DNA from 2 places in the Mesorhizobium sp. P3_A10 genome. Region 2 is predicted to be linked to the other one. Evidence: riboswitches for the same ligand, from Rfam matches in the RefSeq annotation. Region 2 holds a riboswitch; the other holds the start of a gene.
What was found. A riboswitch is a leader RNA that binds a small molecule or an ion and turns the genes downstream of it on or off. The one in region 2 is predicted to bind thiamine pyrophosphate.

Region 1 (7,587 bases), on a different contig from region 2:
TGGGTCGGGTTGGCCGACACCACAGTCAGGCGGCCGACGACCTTGGCGACCATGCGTTCGAGCTTGGCATCGGAATATTCGCCACCATAGGTGGCGAGGATGCGCGGGTGCTGCGCCTTCGCCAGCTCGGCGAGCTTGCTGTTGGCGGCGACATTGTCGACCGTGATCGGCTTGTCGGACGGCTGGAAGCCGGATTCCTGCACGTCCGGAGGCGTGAACATCTGGCAGCTTGCCAGCGCCACGGCCAAGCCGGCCAGCGTGAGAAAGCGCGCCAGCGGACTGCGTCGTACTGTGTCTGTGCCGGTCGGCAGAACAGCTTCCTTTCGGCTCTCAACACATGATCCCGAACCGAAGGTTCGCGCCGGCGGCTTGGAGATCACGCACAAAATCAAAAACCTACAGCATCCTTGTCGTCCGAATGGACACGACGCTGTAGGGGCAAATCACGGCCTGTGCCGGACCAGTACTGGGCGGACCTAGCCACACTACCTTGACCATGGCAAGCAAGCGCCACCTCGCCTCAACCCGGTTTGGCCGTAAATTATGTCCGCTTCCGGGCAACATCTCGTGATCCGCCCGGACCCGTGCCGATATAGCGCCGAAAGGCATCAGGGCCAGCCCCGGCAAAGAAATCAGCTGCAGCCCCGGTTGCGGCAACCGTGCCATTGTCCAGGAACACCATGTTCTGACCGACACGGCGCGCATCTTCCGGCTGGTGGGTCACGAACAGCACCGTCATCTGCCGTTCCGCATGAACGGACACAACCAGGTCGAGCATGTCGTCGCGCAGCGCCGGTCCGAGCGAGGCGAAAGGCTCGTCGAGCAACAGCACTGGCCGGTCGCGCACCAGAACGCGGGCGAGTGCGACACGCTGCCGCTCACCACCGGAGAGTTCGCGCGGCAGGCGTCTCTCCTTGTCGGCAAGGCCGACGCGCTTGAGCGCCTCGGCAATTGCGGCGCGGTCGGCCTCGCTCAGGCTGAGCGAAGGCGAGCGGCCGAGCCCGACATTGCGTTCCACCGAAAGATGGGCAAAGAGGTTGTTTTCCTGGAACACCATCGACACCGGCCGCGCCGAGGGCGGCTCGGCGCTGATGTCGGCGCCGCCGATCAGCACCCGGCCAGACTGCGGTGTCTCGAAGCCAGCGACCAGATTGAGCAGTGTCGACTTTCCCGAGCCGCTCGCTCCCATGATGGCGGTGATCTTCGACGCGGCGAACTCGACGTCGAATAGGAACGGCATTTCAGCATAGCCGAACGTGACCTTGTCCAGCCGCACGGCCGCGCCTTTTTCGTCGCCGGAGCTCTGGTTCGCGGACGTCATGACTTTTCTCCCCGTCCCAGCCAGTCCGCCACCAGCACCAGCGCCAGACAAACCACGCCGAGCAGCAGCGCCAGGCCGGCGGCGTCCGCAGTGCGGTAACTGCCCATGCGCGACAGCAGCAGATAGGGCAGTGTCTGCACGGAATCACTGCCGAACAGCGCAATGACGCCGAGATCGCCAAGCGACAGCGCCATGGCAAAGGCAAAGCCGGTGGCGAGCGGCCGCCGCAGCGACGGCCAGTCGATCAGCCGCAGCCGGCTCCAGCCGGAAATGCCGAGTTGTGCACAAAGCCGCTCATGGCGTTCGCTCGCCGCATCATAGGCGGGGCGGACGGCGCGAAGCGCAAACGGCATCGCCATCACCGCGTTGACGGTGACGACCATGATCGGTGCAATGGCAAAGACATCGCTGACCGTGCGCAGGGCCAAAAACCAGCCGGCGCCGATGACGATCGGCGGCACGACAAGCACAAAGCCGGCGCCGGTGTCGGTGGCGTGTTCGAGCAGCGTTCTGGCGCCAACGCGGCGGCTTAGCGACAAGGCCCGCCGCGCCATGATCAGCGCCAGCGCCAGCGCCACCGAAAGCAGCGCCGACAGGAAGGCCAGCACGGCGCTGGTCAGCGTCGCCTGCCGCACCGCGCTCTCGCTGGCGAGACGGCTGAGATCAGCGCCGAGGCCCGACATCACTGTCGCCGCCATTGGTCCGGCGACGAACAGCAGGGCGAGAACAATCAAGACTGCATTCAGCATGGTCTCAGCCGCACCAGCCGAAAGATACCGGCGCGACACAACCGGCAGATTGGCATCGCCGACAGTGTTGGCGCCAAGCCGCGTCAAGGCGAGCACCACGGCGAAGGTCAGCGCAATCTGCAGCAGCGTCAGTGTTACTGCCCGTGCGGGATCGAAATCAAAGCGCAGCGCCTGGTAGATGGCGACCTCCAGCGTCGTCGCGGCCGGCCCGCCACCGAGGATCAGTACGATGGTGAAGGAGGTGATGCAGAGCATGAAGACAAGCCCGGCGACGCCAGGCAGGGCCGCGCGCAATGTCGGCCACTCGATCAGCCGGAAGGCCGGCGCCGCGCCCATGCCAAGCTGGCTCGCCAGCCGCCACTGATCGGCAGGCACCGTGCCCAGCGCTTCGAGGAACAGCCGCACGCTGAGCGGCAGGTTAAAGAAGACATGCGCGACCAAAATGCCGGACAGGCCGTAAATGCCGGGCCAGCTTTGGCCGCCGAGCGTGCCGAGCACGCCGGCGAAATAGCCGGCGCGGCCGTAGAGGGCGAGAATGCCAAGTGCAGCGACGATCGCCGGCAGCGCCAGCGGTACGGCGAACAGCTGCAGGATGAAACCGCGTCCGAAGAAGCGCGGATGCCGCGACAGCGCGCGGGCGACGAACAGCGCCGGCACCACGGAAAGCAGCGTCGAGAGAGCCGCCTGCCACAGCGTGAAGCGGGCGACGCGCAGGAGATAGGGATCGAAGGCCGACACCGCGCCGGACAGGTCCCGCCCGCCTTCGAGGACGAGCCCGGCGAACGCGCCGCCGATCAACAGCGCGATCGCCGCCAGCGCGACGACGCCGGCAGTGATGCGAGGGTCAGAGGAATAGTGCGAACGCATCTCGCGCTATCCGACACTTCGATGGGCTGACGGAAACAATTCGCGAACGTCGAGTTCCCGCCCACCCCCCTCTGTCCTGCCGGACATCTCCCCCTCAAGGGGGGAGATTACGCACTCGGTAGCTTTCGCCAATCTCCAATGTTGCGGGGCTTGGCGAAGCGCCAAAGCTGCCCATCTCCCCCCTTGAGGGGGAGATGTCCCGGAGGACAGAGGGGGGTGGCTTGGCACAAACATCCGACGAGGCTTGATTCCTATTTGCTCATCACCGCAAGCCACTCATCCACCCAGGCCTTGCGGTTGGCCGCGACCTCTTCCGGGCTGAACAGCAAGGTCTTGATCGGCTTGACCAGTTTGTCAAAGGCCGGGTTGAGCGGCTTGTCGGTCTTGCCGGCCGGGAACATCCAGTTGGTCTCGGGGATGACATCCTGGAATTTCGGCCCGGTCATGAAGGCGATGAACTTTTCCGCCAGCGGGTTCTTCGCGCCTGTGGTGGTGATACCGGCGACCTCGATCTGCAGATACTCGCCCTCTTCGAAGGACGCCGCCTGGTAGCGCTCGGTGTTTTCGGCAACCATGTGGTAGGCCGGCGAGGTGGTGTAGGACAGCACCATCGGCGCCTCGCCCTTGGTGAACAGGCCATAGGCCTCGCTCCAGCCCGGCGTCACGGTCAGCACCTTCGCCTTGAGCTTGGCCCAGGCTTCCGGCGCCTTGTCGCCATAGACCGACTTCACCCAGAGCAGCAGGCCGAGCCCCGGCGTCGAGGTGCGCGGATCCTGGATGACGATCTTCTCGTCGCTGCTGCCCTCGACCAATTCCTTCAGGCTCTTGGGCGGCGTCTTCAGCTTCTCGGTGTCGTAGACGACGGCGAAATAGCCATAGTCGAACGGTACGAAAGTGTCGTCGCTCCAGCCACCCGGCACGTTGTTTTCAGACACCGCGCCATGCGGCGCAAACAGGCCGGAGGCCTTTGCCTCGGCGGTGAGATTGGTGTCGAGGCCGAGCACGATGTCGGCCTTGGTCGCGGCACCTTCGAGCCTGACGCGGTTGAGCAATGCCACGCCATCGGCGACCGAGACGAAGTCGAGGGTGCAGGCGCATTCGGCCTCGAAGGCCTTTTTTACCGCAGGGCCGGGACCCCAGTCAGCAGTGAAGCTCTCATAGGTGTAGACGGTGAGCTTTTCCTGGGCGGATGCCGGCCCGGACGTGGCAAGAACGGATGCCGCAAGAACTGTTGCGGAGACAAGAGAGTAAAAAAGCGTGCGCATCGGCGCCTCCTTCGTTCGCGTTGAAAGGAATTGAGGCGTCGGGCTTGTCCGAAACGTCTAATCCCTCCGCCGGTACAAACCGGATCAGGTTCAGCGGGTTGGCGAGACTGCCTCTCAGCCGGTCCGCGAAGATTGCGTCCGGCACCCCGTTAGAGCGTTTCGACACATAGGCCCGGCCGATCGACCGCGCAAGTGGGAGTTTGCCGCCTTCCGTTTCTCGTGCCGGGCTGGTAAGGGCCACCAGATATGAGCACATTCACCATCCTGCTTGGCGGCGATCTCATCCGCACGCCGCTGCTCGACCGCCAGGTCGAAGGCTCGCGCGTCATCGCCGCCGATGCCGGCATCGGCCATGCCAGGATGCTCGGCCTGATGCCGGAGCTCTGGGTCGGCGATTTCGATTCCGTGCCGGCCGATCTGCCGGACGACCTGGCATCCGTGCCCCGCCAGGTGTTTCCGCCGGAAAAAGACAAGACCGATGGCGAACTGGCCATCGCCGCCGCGCTCGAACGCGGGGCGACCAGCCTTGTGCTCGCCGGCGCCTTCGGCGGCAAACGCGCCGACCACGCTTTCCTGCATCTGGCGCTCAGCCTCCGGCTGGCCGAGGCCGGCACGCAGGTGCTGTTGACCAGCGGCGCGCAGGAGGGCATCCCATTGCTGCCGGGCAAGGCCGGTTTCGACTATGCCGACGGCACGCTGTTTTCGATCCTTGGCTTTTCCGATCTGTCCGGCCTGACCGTCACCGGCGCCAAATGGCCACTCGCCCATGTCGAGGTTGCCTTCGGCTCCTCGCTGACCATTTCCAACGAGGTCAAGGGCCGGCTCGAAATTGCACTGGGTGGTGGCCGCGCGCTGTTGCTCGCTCACCCCTACCCTCTTCCAGAAAGCTGACATGGCGCCGCCGCTTCTCAATCTCGACGGGGTAAAACTGACCTTCGGCGGTACACCGCTGCTCGACGGCGCCGCGCTGACCGCATCGGCCGGCGACAAGATCGCGCTGGTCGGCCGCAACGGCTCCGGCAAGTCGACGCTGCTGAAGATCGCCGCCGGGCTGATCGAGCCGCAGGACGGCGAAGTGTTCCGCCAGCCCTCGGCGACCGTGCGCTACCTTCCACAAGTGCCCGACATGGATGATTTCGCAAGTGTGCGCGCCTATGTCGAGGCGGGGCTCGGACCGGCCGACGATCCCTATCGCGCCACCTATCTGATGGAGCATCTCGGCCTGTCCGGCGAGGAACGGCCGAACGACCTCTCCGGCGGCGAGGCGCGCCGCGCCGCCCTTGCCCGCGTGATGGCGCCAGAGCCGGATATCCTGCTGCTCGATGAGCCGACCAACCATCTCGATCTCTCGGTGATCGAATGGCTGGAAGAGGAGCTCGCCCGCACCTCCTCGGCACTGGTCGTCATCTCGCATGATCGCCGCTTTCTCGAGCGCGTGTCGCGCGCCACCATCTGGCTCGACCGCGGCCAGACCCGCCGTCTCGACAAGGGTTTTGCTCACTTCGAGGAATGGCGCGACGTGGTGCTGGAAGAGGAAGAGCGCGAGCAGCACAAGCTCGGCCGCCAGATCGTGCGCGAAGAACACTGGCTGCGCTATGGCGTGACGGCGCGGCGCAAGCGCAACATGCGCCGGCTCGGCGAACTGCAGACCATGCGCCAGCGCTTTCGCGGCCATCGCGGCGCCGAGGGCGCGGCAAACATGGTGGCCAGCGACGCCGCCGAATCCGGCAAGCTGGTGATCGAGGCCAAGAACATCGAGAAGAGCTTTGGCGACCTCACCGTGGTCAAGGGTTTTTCGACTCGCATCCAGCGCGGCGATCGCGTCGGCCTGGTCGGGCCGAACGGCGCCGGCAAGACGACACTGCTGAAGATGCTGACCGGCGAGATGACGCCGGATGCGGGCTCGGTGCGGCTCGGCACCAATCTGGAAATCGCCACGCTCGACCAGAAGCGCGAGGCCGTCGACCCGCAAGAAACGCTGGCGCAATATCTCACCGACGGGCGCGGTGAAAACCTCGTCATCAATGGCGAGCAGCGTCATGTCGTCTCCTACATGAAGGATTTCCTGTTCAAGCCGGAACAGGCGCGCACGCCGGTGCGTGAGCTCTCCGGCGGCGAGCGGGCGCGCCTGCTGCTCGCCCGCGTTTTAGCGCGGCCGGCAAACCTTCTGGTGCTCGATGAGCCGACCAACGATCTCGACATGGAGACGCTGGAACTACTGCAGGAACTGGTCGCCGGTTTCGCCGGCACCGTCATCCTGGTCAGCCATGATCGCGATTTTCTCGACCGCACCGTGACCAGCCTGATCGCGCCGGATGGCGACGGCCGCTGGATCGAATATGCCGGTGGCTATTCCGACATGCTGGCGCAGCGCGGTGGCACCAGGCTCGACGATCGCAAGGCGCGGGCGAAGGCAGAGATTGGCGAAATGACTGCCGCTGTCAGGACGGAAGCATCCGCGCCAAAAGGCCCGGCAAAAAAGCTGTCGTTCAAACAGAAGTTCGCGCTGGAATCGCTGCCGAAAAAAATCGAGGCGGTGACGGCGTCGATCTCGCGGCTGGAGAACAACATCGCCGATCCGGCCTACTACGAGCGCGATCCGGCCTCGTTCCAGAAGACCATCGCCGCCCTCGACAAGGAGCGCGCGACGCTGGCGGCGCTTGAGGAAGAATGGCTGGAACTGGAAATGCTGCGCGAGGAGATGGAAGGGTGAGGAGCGTTCGGCCGTAGGCCGATCAATCGACAACGATTTGTCGATTGAAGCGACGAACGCCCGGAGCCATAGCGAAGGGCCGGGAAAGCCGACCCATTCCTCGATCCTCAGCCCGCCGTCTTCGCCTGCCAGGCCTTGATCGCCTCGTCGAACACCTTCTCGCCGGGAATGCCTTTTTCCATGGTCAGCAGAGCGCGGCGTCCGGTCTTGTAGACCACCGGCACGTCGATCCAGTCCTGGCCCCTGAGCAGGGTCAGATTGGCGTCTTCGTCCGCCTTGGTGTCGTTCAGCGCCACTAGGAAGAAGCCGTCGGCGATCTTGGCCGGAATGCCGATCAGCGGGCTGCCGGCATCCTGTTCCGAGCTCTTCATGGCGACGCGCAGGATATTGTCGACGCCACCGCCTTCAAAGCCATCCGGCGTCAGGAAAATCATCTCGATGATGTGGCTCGCCGGCAGCGTCTGGTCGGTGTTGCGGCGGATGGTCATGCGCAACTGGATATCCTTGCCGGGGATGGTCGCTTCGGCGCGGATCGCCGGTTCCGGCGGCAGGTCACCGCCGGGCGATTCCTGCACCAGCGACCAGACGATGCTGCCGGGCTCGGCCGAACCCTGAGCCGTGCTGGTGCGCTCCTCATAGAAGATTGCCTTCTGGCCGACCGGCAACGAGGTC
Region 2 (7,587 bases):
GACGCGCGTTAACCACGCCGCCATGCCGGACCGAACCAACCGGCGTGCTGGCCGTTTATCCCTATGGAAGAGCGCCAACCCAGATTTCGCTGTCACCCGGAGCCGTCCGGTACCTGGACGGTGTGGGATGACGTTGCCGATGCGCCAGCCACCCTGGGAGGCTGCGTCCTTCTCGGCCGCACATGGGAGCGCGCCAAGGTCGCCCGCGATGTGCTGCGGCGGATCTACGACAGTCACCTGGAGGCGCGATCGGTTCGCCGGCCATCGGCCCCGGCAGTGCAGCGTGTCGACGATCTGATCGCCTCGATCCGCGCCCGCTCAGTGGCAGATGCAGATTAGAGCAAATGCGCGGTAGGGCATCCGTCCGCGGCGGTTTTTTCGGCAGCCGCCAGCACCTGGCCGGAGCCCAAGGACAGTGTATTTCTTCGAATAATTGAGTTAATTTGCGACTGTCATTGCAGCCGATGGTTGTCGCGCAAATTATTACTGTATCGGCGCCGGCTGCTGCTGGGCCTCATCTGTATTATTTCGTGACCGCGGCGCTGGAACCATCCATCGCAACGCGCGTTCGGGCCTATTCGCGATGTCTTATAGACAGACAGATCTGGGCAGGCGAAGCGGGCAGGGCGGCAAAACAAGAGCGGGTTGGGGCAGGAGCAATATACCATGTCGAAACGAGAAATCGGGACATCCCCTGCATTGGGGATGCGTGTCGCCGATCTGAAAGCCAGGATGCGAAACGCCCGGATCACCGAGCACGAGATGAAAACCTTCCACAAGGTCGCTGCCATCATGGGGGGTAGCGACGGCTCCCTAGGCCTGGATGCGGACGATCTGATCGCCGCATCCTTCGTGACCGAGGCGCTTGGCGAGCCCACGTCGAATTGATAGCCGGTCACCAACTGAAAAATACGAGCGCATCACCCGCGAGCTTTGGTTAGCCAGGCACCGTTGGAGCCCCTGCGTCCATTTGGACACAGGGACGCTCCAACGTGTCGCTGATCCCAGCCCCGTGGGTTGACAATGCGCTTATCGCAACGTGATGTTGTATTGTTGAAAACGAGGGCAGGATGATTGCAATGAAGAAAACCTACGAAAAGCCTGTGCTGACCAAGCGCGAAAAGCTGTCGACCGTGATCGCGCAGCAGGTTTCACCTCCCCCTCAATAAGCGCACGGCGTCTTTTTTGGTTCTCTGCGCCAGGGATCATGCCCAAAACCAAATGGTTGTAGCTTGGCGGTCGCGAATATTAGCGGTCGCATCGGCGGTGCGCTTGCTGCAATGTGATGCAGCAAGCCTACGAAAGGTCGACGCCGACCAGGCGCGAGAGATTGTCGGCCGTGATTGCGGTAGCGTCACCGCCTGTCAGCCCGCCTTGACCGCTGCCCATTGCTGAGCGGAGGTCGCAAAAGTCGAAGCGCAATATTCGCCGGCAACACGTGCCGATGTTCACCCCACTGACCCAGTCAGTGGGGATTGTTTTGTCGGGGTCCCGGTTTGTAGTCAGCTGTGTCCGACAAAGGCCGGAACCCGCTCGACATCGTCTCTCATCAGGCCGGTCGCCAGGCCGAACTGGCCGACGAACACCAGGCTGTTGAATGCCAGGCCGGCGGCAACGGCCAAAGGCACCTGCCAGACCGGCATGCCGGTATGGCGTGCCTGGGTGGCGATGCGCACACTCACCCGCAAGGATGCTGAGGGCCAACGCCGCAGCGCCTTGAGCACGCGACGGGGACGTGAGGCGGTGGTCAGGGCCGCATATTTGCGGTCGGCGTCGCGGCCGGTGACCAGCGCGCGCCACAGGAAGAACGCCAGGCCGCGCGGTGGATAGTGGCTGGCCAGCGCCTCGACCCTGAGTAGGTCATGGCCCTCCGCCTGCAATTGCCTGGTCAGCAGCGTGCAGGAGACCTTGAAGCCGTTGCTCTGCGGAAACGGATGGTTGGCGAGCCAGCTTCGCCTGAGCGCGCTGTTGTTGGCGTTCAGCGCGCGCTTGGCGGCAAAATGCCGGTCATGGTCGCGAAGCGGAAAGAACCACAGCAGCGCGAAGGTCCGCGAGGCGAAATCGTCATGGCCAAGATAGGTGTAGCCGTTGACCACCATCGTCCGCGCATCCTGGAACGGCTTCAGCAAAGCGGGCAGCCAGCCGGGCTCGGCGACGCAGTCGGAATCGCAAAGAATAATGATCTCGCCCGTTGCCTCGGCAATGCCGCGGTTCTTCAGCTCGTAATAGCGCCCGTCGGGCAAGGCGGTGAAGGCCAGCGTCGCGGCCGTGCCGAGCTCCGGCACTCTGGCGGCAATCTCATCCTGCAAAAGCGGTGTGTCGCCGGCTTCTCCGGAGTGGACGAAGATGACTTGCGGCTTTGCTGGATATCCGAGATCGGATGCAGCTCGTATCTCGCGGGCGAGTGCTGCGAAACCGACGCCGATCTCGTCCCAGTCGATCGCCTTGGCATTCTCCATCTCGACGACGATCGAGTAGCTTTCGCGCACCATGTCCTATTGGCCCCGGCCCTGAAGCCGCAGCCATAGCCGACTGCGGAGAGTTTTGCAGCCTCCGCGTGTAAAATTGTAGCGCTCCATTTGGACTTCGTCGAAAGGACTGCCTCGCCTGGCAGGATGCCGCTTGATGGCGACTTCTTCGGCGCCCTCAAGTCTGGTGGCTGTTGCTGCTTCTGGCGTGCGCATTTCTGGCGGCCCTCGCCTCACGCAGTGTGGTCACCGGGTCAATGCCAGTCCACAGAATGCCGGCGGCCTCGGCAAAGCTCATGAACGCCCGGCGCGCCTGCTCGGCGCTGAGATGACCGGCGCGCGCCGCGTCGCAGGCCTTCAGCGCAGTGGCATGGATCGCACCGCGCCGCGCCGGCGGCCATTCCTTCAGGAAATTCTGCATCTGCGCCAGTGAGGCGATGTCGCGTTTGAAGCCGGCCCCCACTGCGATGGCCACAGGCGCGGGAAACAGCATTTCATCCATATCGAAAACCTCCCGGAAAGCGTTGCAGCGCCTTCAATGCGCAACAGCGCCATGCGGTTCCCGGACGAATGAGTCCCCGATCAATTAGCCATGTCTGAGGGAACAACAGGCTTCCCCCGACGTTTGCCTCCTACAGAGCTCGCCATCTTGAACCATGAAAGTCCTCGCACAGGCGGGGCGGGCGAAGCTTGCAAACAACAGGAGAGAACGATGAAAAACTTTCTGATTCCTGCCGCTACCGGCCTGGCTCTGCTGGCCGGCACCGGCGTTGCCGCAGCCGACGAAGTTGTCGTCGTTTCGCCCCAACAGCAGACGGTCATTCGCGAATATGTGCACAAGCACCCATTGGCCTCGATCAACCTCCTCGGCGTGGAACTGAATGTCGGTTCCACGTTGCCCGACACGGTCGAGCTTCAGCCGATTGAGGTTCCCGACGTTCAATACAGATATACCGTCGTCGGCGACCATACCGTTCTGGTCGACCCTGCGACCCATCGGATCGTAGAGGTCATCGACTGATACTTGCCTTTCCTGTCGTCCCTCGAAAGGGGCGGCAGGCTGGGCAGTGGGTCTGGGGATATGAAAGGAACCTCCATGTTACGGCATGCCGAGGCACCCGATGTGGCCAAATCCGTCGACAAGCTGCTCGCCGAACGCAGCAGTGCGCTTTTGTCGATGAGGACAGTGATTGAAATGGTGCGGGAGCGCACCGGAACCGAACGCTCGGATGCCGATCTGGAAGGGCTGATCGCAAAGAAAGCCGCTATCCTTGGCGTTGCAATACTGTCCGACAAGAACTGACGGCCGATGAATATGCTGCCTTCGCTTTGATCCCAAGACGGCGATCGAAATTTCAGCTAAAACAGTGCCGGCTCACGGGATTCGAATCGAACCGATGGAGGCAGGAGTGACGGACGACAGGCATGAACGCATTCGCCAAAGGGCGCACGCGATCTGGGAAAAGGCCGGGCGGCCCGAAGGCGCGCATCAGCAGCATTGGGACCAGGCCACCGCCGAGGTGGACGGCGATGCTGCTAAGCCCAAGGCAGCGCCGAAGAAGGCCGCCGCCAAGCCGGCCAAAGCCACCGCCGCCAAGGCAGCAAAGCCGGCGGCCGCCAAGCCCGCCAGCAAGCCCGCCAAGCCAAAAGCCAAGAGCTGAGCCCGGCGGCCAAGTGGCCGGGCCGGACCTCTTTTCCACTCCCGCGCGAAACGACGCGGAACGACGTTGCCGCTATCGCGGTTGCGCTGAAGCCCTGCTTCGTCAGCTGTCCCAAGATCGTACTTAAGAATATTAGAATATAAAAAGGTAGATAAAATACTTGGGAAATGGTGGGTTTGCTGAATGTGGTGGGGCATTCGATGTGACATCGCCGCAACGTGCCCGATATCAATTAAATCCACCCAGTAAAAGTCAGGTATTCATCCGATCACGCCGTTGACACGGCGCGCCTCCGCATGCGCCTTTTCGCGTTAGGGTTTTCTTAACGTTCGGGGTAGGGCAATGCGGAACATCAACCATTTCATTTCATTTGCGTTTCTGGCCGCGGCAGGCAGCCTTTCAGCGCCGGCCCTGGCGGCGCCGGTCGAGTATGTGAAAGTCTGCTCGCTCTATGGCGCGCGATTCTACTACAGCCCCGGCACCGACACCTGCATCAACGCCAATACCGGCGAGACGCGGCGCGTGACCGCCGATGGCGTCGTGGTTTCCAAGACCGCGCTGGCCAAGAGCGTCGACGAGATCGATGCCCGCGTCGCCCGCGCCTTTGAAAGCGCCTCGGTGGCCTCGGCGCTCACCAGCCCGGATCTTGTTCAGGGCGAACATTTTGGCCTGCGCGTCAACTGGGGCAATGCCGGCCAGGCCGATGCCATGGGAATCACTGGCGCCGCTGTTCTGGGCGAGGGCTTCTTGCCCAGCGGCGGCCGGCTGACCGGCGCGGCGGGCGTCGCGTTTTCGGGCGGAACCGTCGGCGGCAATGCCGGCCTGCAACTCACCTGGTAAGAGCTAGGTAGGGGCAAGCCATGTTCAGATATCTTGTTGCGCCGGCGATTCTCGGCGCGGTTTGCGGCCTGTCCGCGCCCGCGCTTGCGAAGCCGCTCGAATATGTGAAGATCTGCTCGCTCTATGGCGCGCAATATTACTACAGCCCCGGCACCGACACCTGCATCAACGCCGATACGGGCGTGACCAAGCGAGCGGCCGAGGATGGCACCGTCACCGGCAAGACCGCGCTGGCAAGTCATGTCGACGACGTCGACAACCGCATCACGCGCGCCTTCGAGAACGCCTCGATCTCAGCCGCCCTTGCAGCGCCCGATCTCGTTCAGGGCGAACATTTCGGCCTGCGCGTCAACTGGGGCAATGCCGGCGGGGCCGACGCCTTCGGCTTCACCGGCGCCGCCGTGCTGGGAGAGGGCTTCGCACATGGCGGTCGGCTGACCGGAACGCTTGGCGTCGCCTTTTCCGGCGGGGCCGTCGGCGGCAATGCCGGCCTGCAGTTCAGTTGGTAAGGTGACTGCCGGCCTTGCTTCACGCCTCCCAGGCATAGCTGGAGAGCGCAAAGCGGATGCCGGCCGCCGTCATCGCCAACTCGCATTCGGTGATCCGGCGCAGATTGCGCAAATAGCGCGCCACCGTCTGCGGCAGCCAGCCGGCGCAGGCCTCGGCGTAAGCGCGGCTGTGCACGAGGGTGCCTGACGACAGCCTCTCCTCCTTCTCGGCAATGACTTTCAGATACTGGCGGATGAAGCGGATGTCGTCGGCGATGTCCTGGCTGGCCATGCGCCAAGCTCCGGCGAGACGCTCGCGGCGCTCGATCGACAGGGCCGAGATCAGCGGACGCGAGAGGTCGGTGAAGGCGGCGTGGTCTGCGGTGCTCATCCAGGTCTCTCCCGTGGGATCGGAGATAGTACTTTATGTACGAAATCGCGTCAAGCAGATTTCGTACAATTTGAACGACTGAAGCAGCGTCTGGCGCAACGCTTTCCCGCTACGCTTCAAAAAAACCCCTTCCGCAATCGCTCGAATGGTGCTTTAACGCGCCCATCCACAGGGGTGCTCCGTACGGTCGGGGCTGAGACGGGGGCGGCAAGCCCACAGACCCTAGAAGCTGATCTGGGTAATACCAGCGGAGCGAGGCGGGCGATGTTTTCTGGCGCACAGATTTCCCTACACCCCATGACCGACGATTTCGTCGGCGTCATCCTTGGCGCACTCGGCGCGCTCGATCCCTGGCGCGACAGGCTGAGAATCGAGACCGACGACATCTCGACCTTGCTGGTCGGGTCGCCAGAAGTGCTGTTCCCGGCGATGCGCGACCTGTTCGTGGCGGCAGCAGGCAGCGGCAAACATTGCGTGCTGTCGGCGGCGATTTCGCGCGGCTGCCCGGGCGAGCCGGATGACCCGATCTGCCGCACCGATGCACTCGGTGGACCTGTCGGGCCGCTTGGGCCCCGCAAGGACGCGGCCATTGCGGCGGTGCGCCAGGCCGGCGCCACCGGCCAGCCGACAGCGGCGCAATTCTCGCTCTATGTGATGGGCACCGACGATCACATGGACGAGATCTACGGCTGCATCGACTTTCTCGAACAGTCCGGCGTCTACGACCGCTCCAAAAACTTCTGCACCAAATTGCGCGGCGATGCCGGCGCGGTGTTTGCGGCGCTGAACGAGGCCTTCTGCCGCTTCGGGCCGGGTGCCGGCCACGTAACCCTCGACGTCACGGTATCGGCCAACAGCCCGTCCGCTGTCTGAGCCGCTGCGCACTTCGCGCCGTCCGTCAAAGGTTATGTCCGTGACCCTGTCATCCGCCCCTTCGCGCCCGCTCGCGCGTGTCACCAACGCCATCGCCAGGGTCGCACCGGCGATCGTCTCGGTCGGCCTTTTGCTGCTGGCGTGGGAATTGTATGCCCGATTCTCCGGCATCAAGCCGACGATATTGCCGGCACCGTCGCGTGTGTTGGAACAGGCACTGCTCAACCGCGATGCGTTGGTGGAAAATGCTATCCCCACCATCCGCGCCACGCTTGCCGGCTTTGCCTGTTCGCTCAGCGCCGCTTTCCTGCTGTCGGTGCTGGTCGACTTCTCGCCGCCGCTGCGCCGCGCGCTGTTTCCGCTGCTCATTGTCAGCCAGACCTTGCCGCTCATCGCCATCGCGCCGCTGGTGGTGCTGTGGTTCGGCTTCGGCCTGATGCCCAAGATCGTGCTGGTCGCGCTGGTCACCTTCTTCCCGATGTTGGTGGCGCTGGTTGAGGGCTATGACGCCACCGAGAAGGAGATCGGCCAGATACTGCGCGCCATGGGGGCAGGGCGCTGGCGCGTCTTCCTCTCGGCACGGCTGCCCTCGGCGCAGCCCTATTTCTTCGCCGGGCTGCGCACCGCCATCACCTATGCCGTCGTTGGCGCCATCTTCGCCGAATATGCGGGCGCTGCCAAAGGGCTGGGCATTTACATGCTCAACGCCAAGAACAATTTTCGCCCCGATCTGGTGCTGGCCGCGGTCGCCGTCAGCGCGGCGCTGACACTGCTCCTGTTCGGCGCAACGGTGCTGATCCAGCGGCTGGTCATGCCGTGGGAGCGGGTTGGACAGGAACGCGCCGGGGCAGGGCAATGACCCGGCT

Region 1: another riboswitch for thiamine pyrophosphate. It lies ahead of thiB (thiamine ABC transporter substrate binding subunit); the one in region 2 lies ahead of AC1DXU_RS08780 (YkoF family thiamine/hydroxymethylpyrimidine-binding protein).

What each region holds. Positions count from the first base shown of each region.
Region 1 covers NZ_JBFUFZ010000007.1:159-7,745, reverse strand. The annotation lists gene AC1DXU_RS23765 (M48 family metalloprotease) at 1-221, opposite strand, end outside; gene thiQ (thiamine ABC transporter ATP-binding protein) at 542-1,321, opposite strand; gene thiP (thiamine/thiamine pyrophosphate ABC transporter permease) at 1,318-2,937, opposite strand; gene thiB (thiamine ABC transporter substrate binding subunit) at 3,189-4,202, opposite strand; TPP riboswitch at 4,247-4,361, opposite strand; gene AC1DXU_RS23745 (thiamine diphosphokinase) at 4,449-5,093, shown strand; gene AC1DXU_RS23740 (ABC-F family ATP-binding cassette domain-containing protein) at 5,095-6,915, shown strand; partial or broken gene AC1DXU_RS23735 (hypothetical protein) at 7,023-7,587, opposite strand, start outside.
Region 2 covers NZ_JBFUFZ010000002.1:408,560-416,146, reverse strand. The annotation lists gene AC1DXU_RS08835 (hypothetical protein) at 121-339, shown strand; gene AC1DXU_RS08830 (hypothetical protein) at 667-888, shown strand; gene AC1DXU_RS08825 (putative RiPP precursor) at 1,080-1,169, shown strand; gene AC1DXU_RS08820 (glycosyltransferase) at 1,503-2,492, opposite strand; gene AC1DXU_RS08815 (DUF982 domain-containing protein) at 2,647-2,970, opposite strand; gene AC1DXU_RS08810 (DUF1236 domain-containing protein) at 3,181-3,489, shown strand; gene AC1DXU_RS08805 (hypothetical protein) at 3,565-3,771, shown strand; gene AC1DXU_RS08800 (DUF2934 domain-containing protein) at 3,878-4,129, shown strand; gene AC1DXU_RS08795 (porin) at 4,472-4,969, shown strand; gene AC1DXU_RS08790 (porin) at 4,990-5,478, shown strand; gene AC1DXU_RS08785 (hypothetical protein) at 5,498-5,848, opposite strand; TPP riboswitch at 6,009-6,122, shown strand; gene AC1DXU_RS08780 (YkoF family thiamine/hydroxymethylpyrimidine-binding protein) at 6,113-6,721, shown strand; gene AC1DXU_RS08775 (ABC transporter permease) at 6,756-7,580, shown strand; gene AC1DXU_RS08770 (ABC transporter ATP-binding protein) at 7,577-7,587, shown strand, end outside.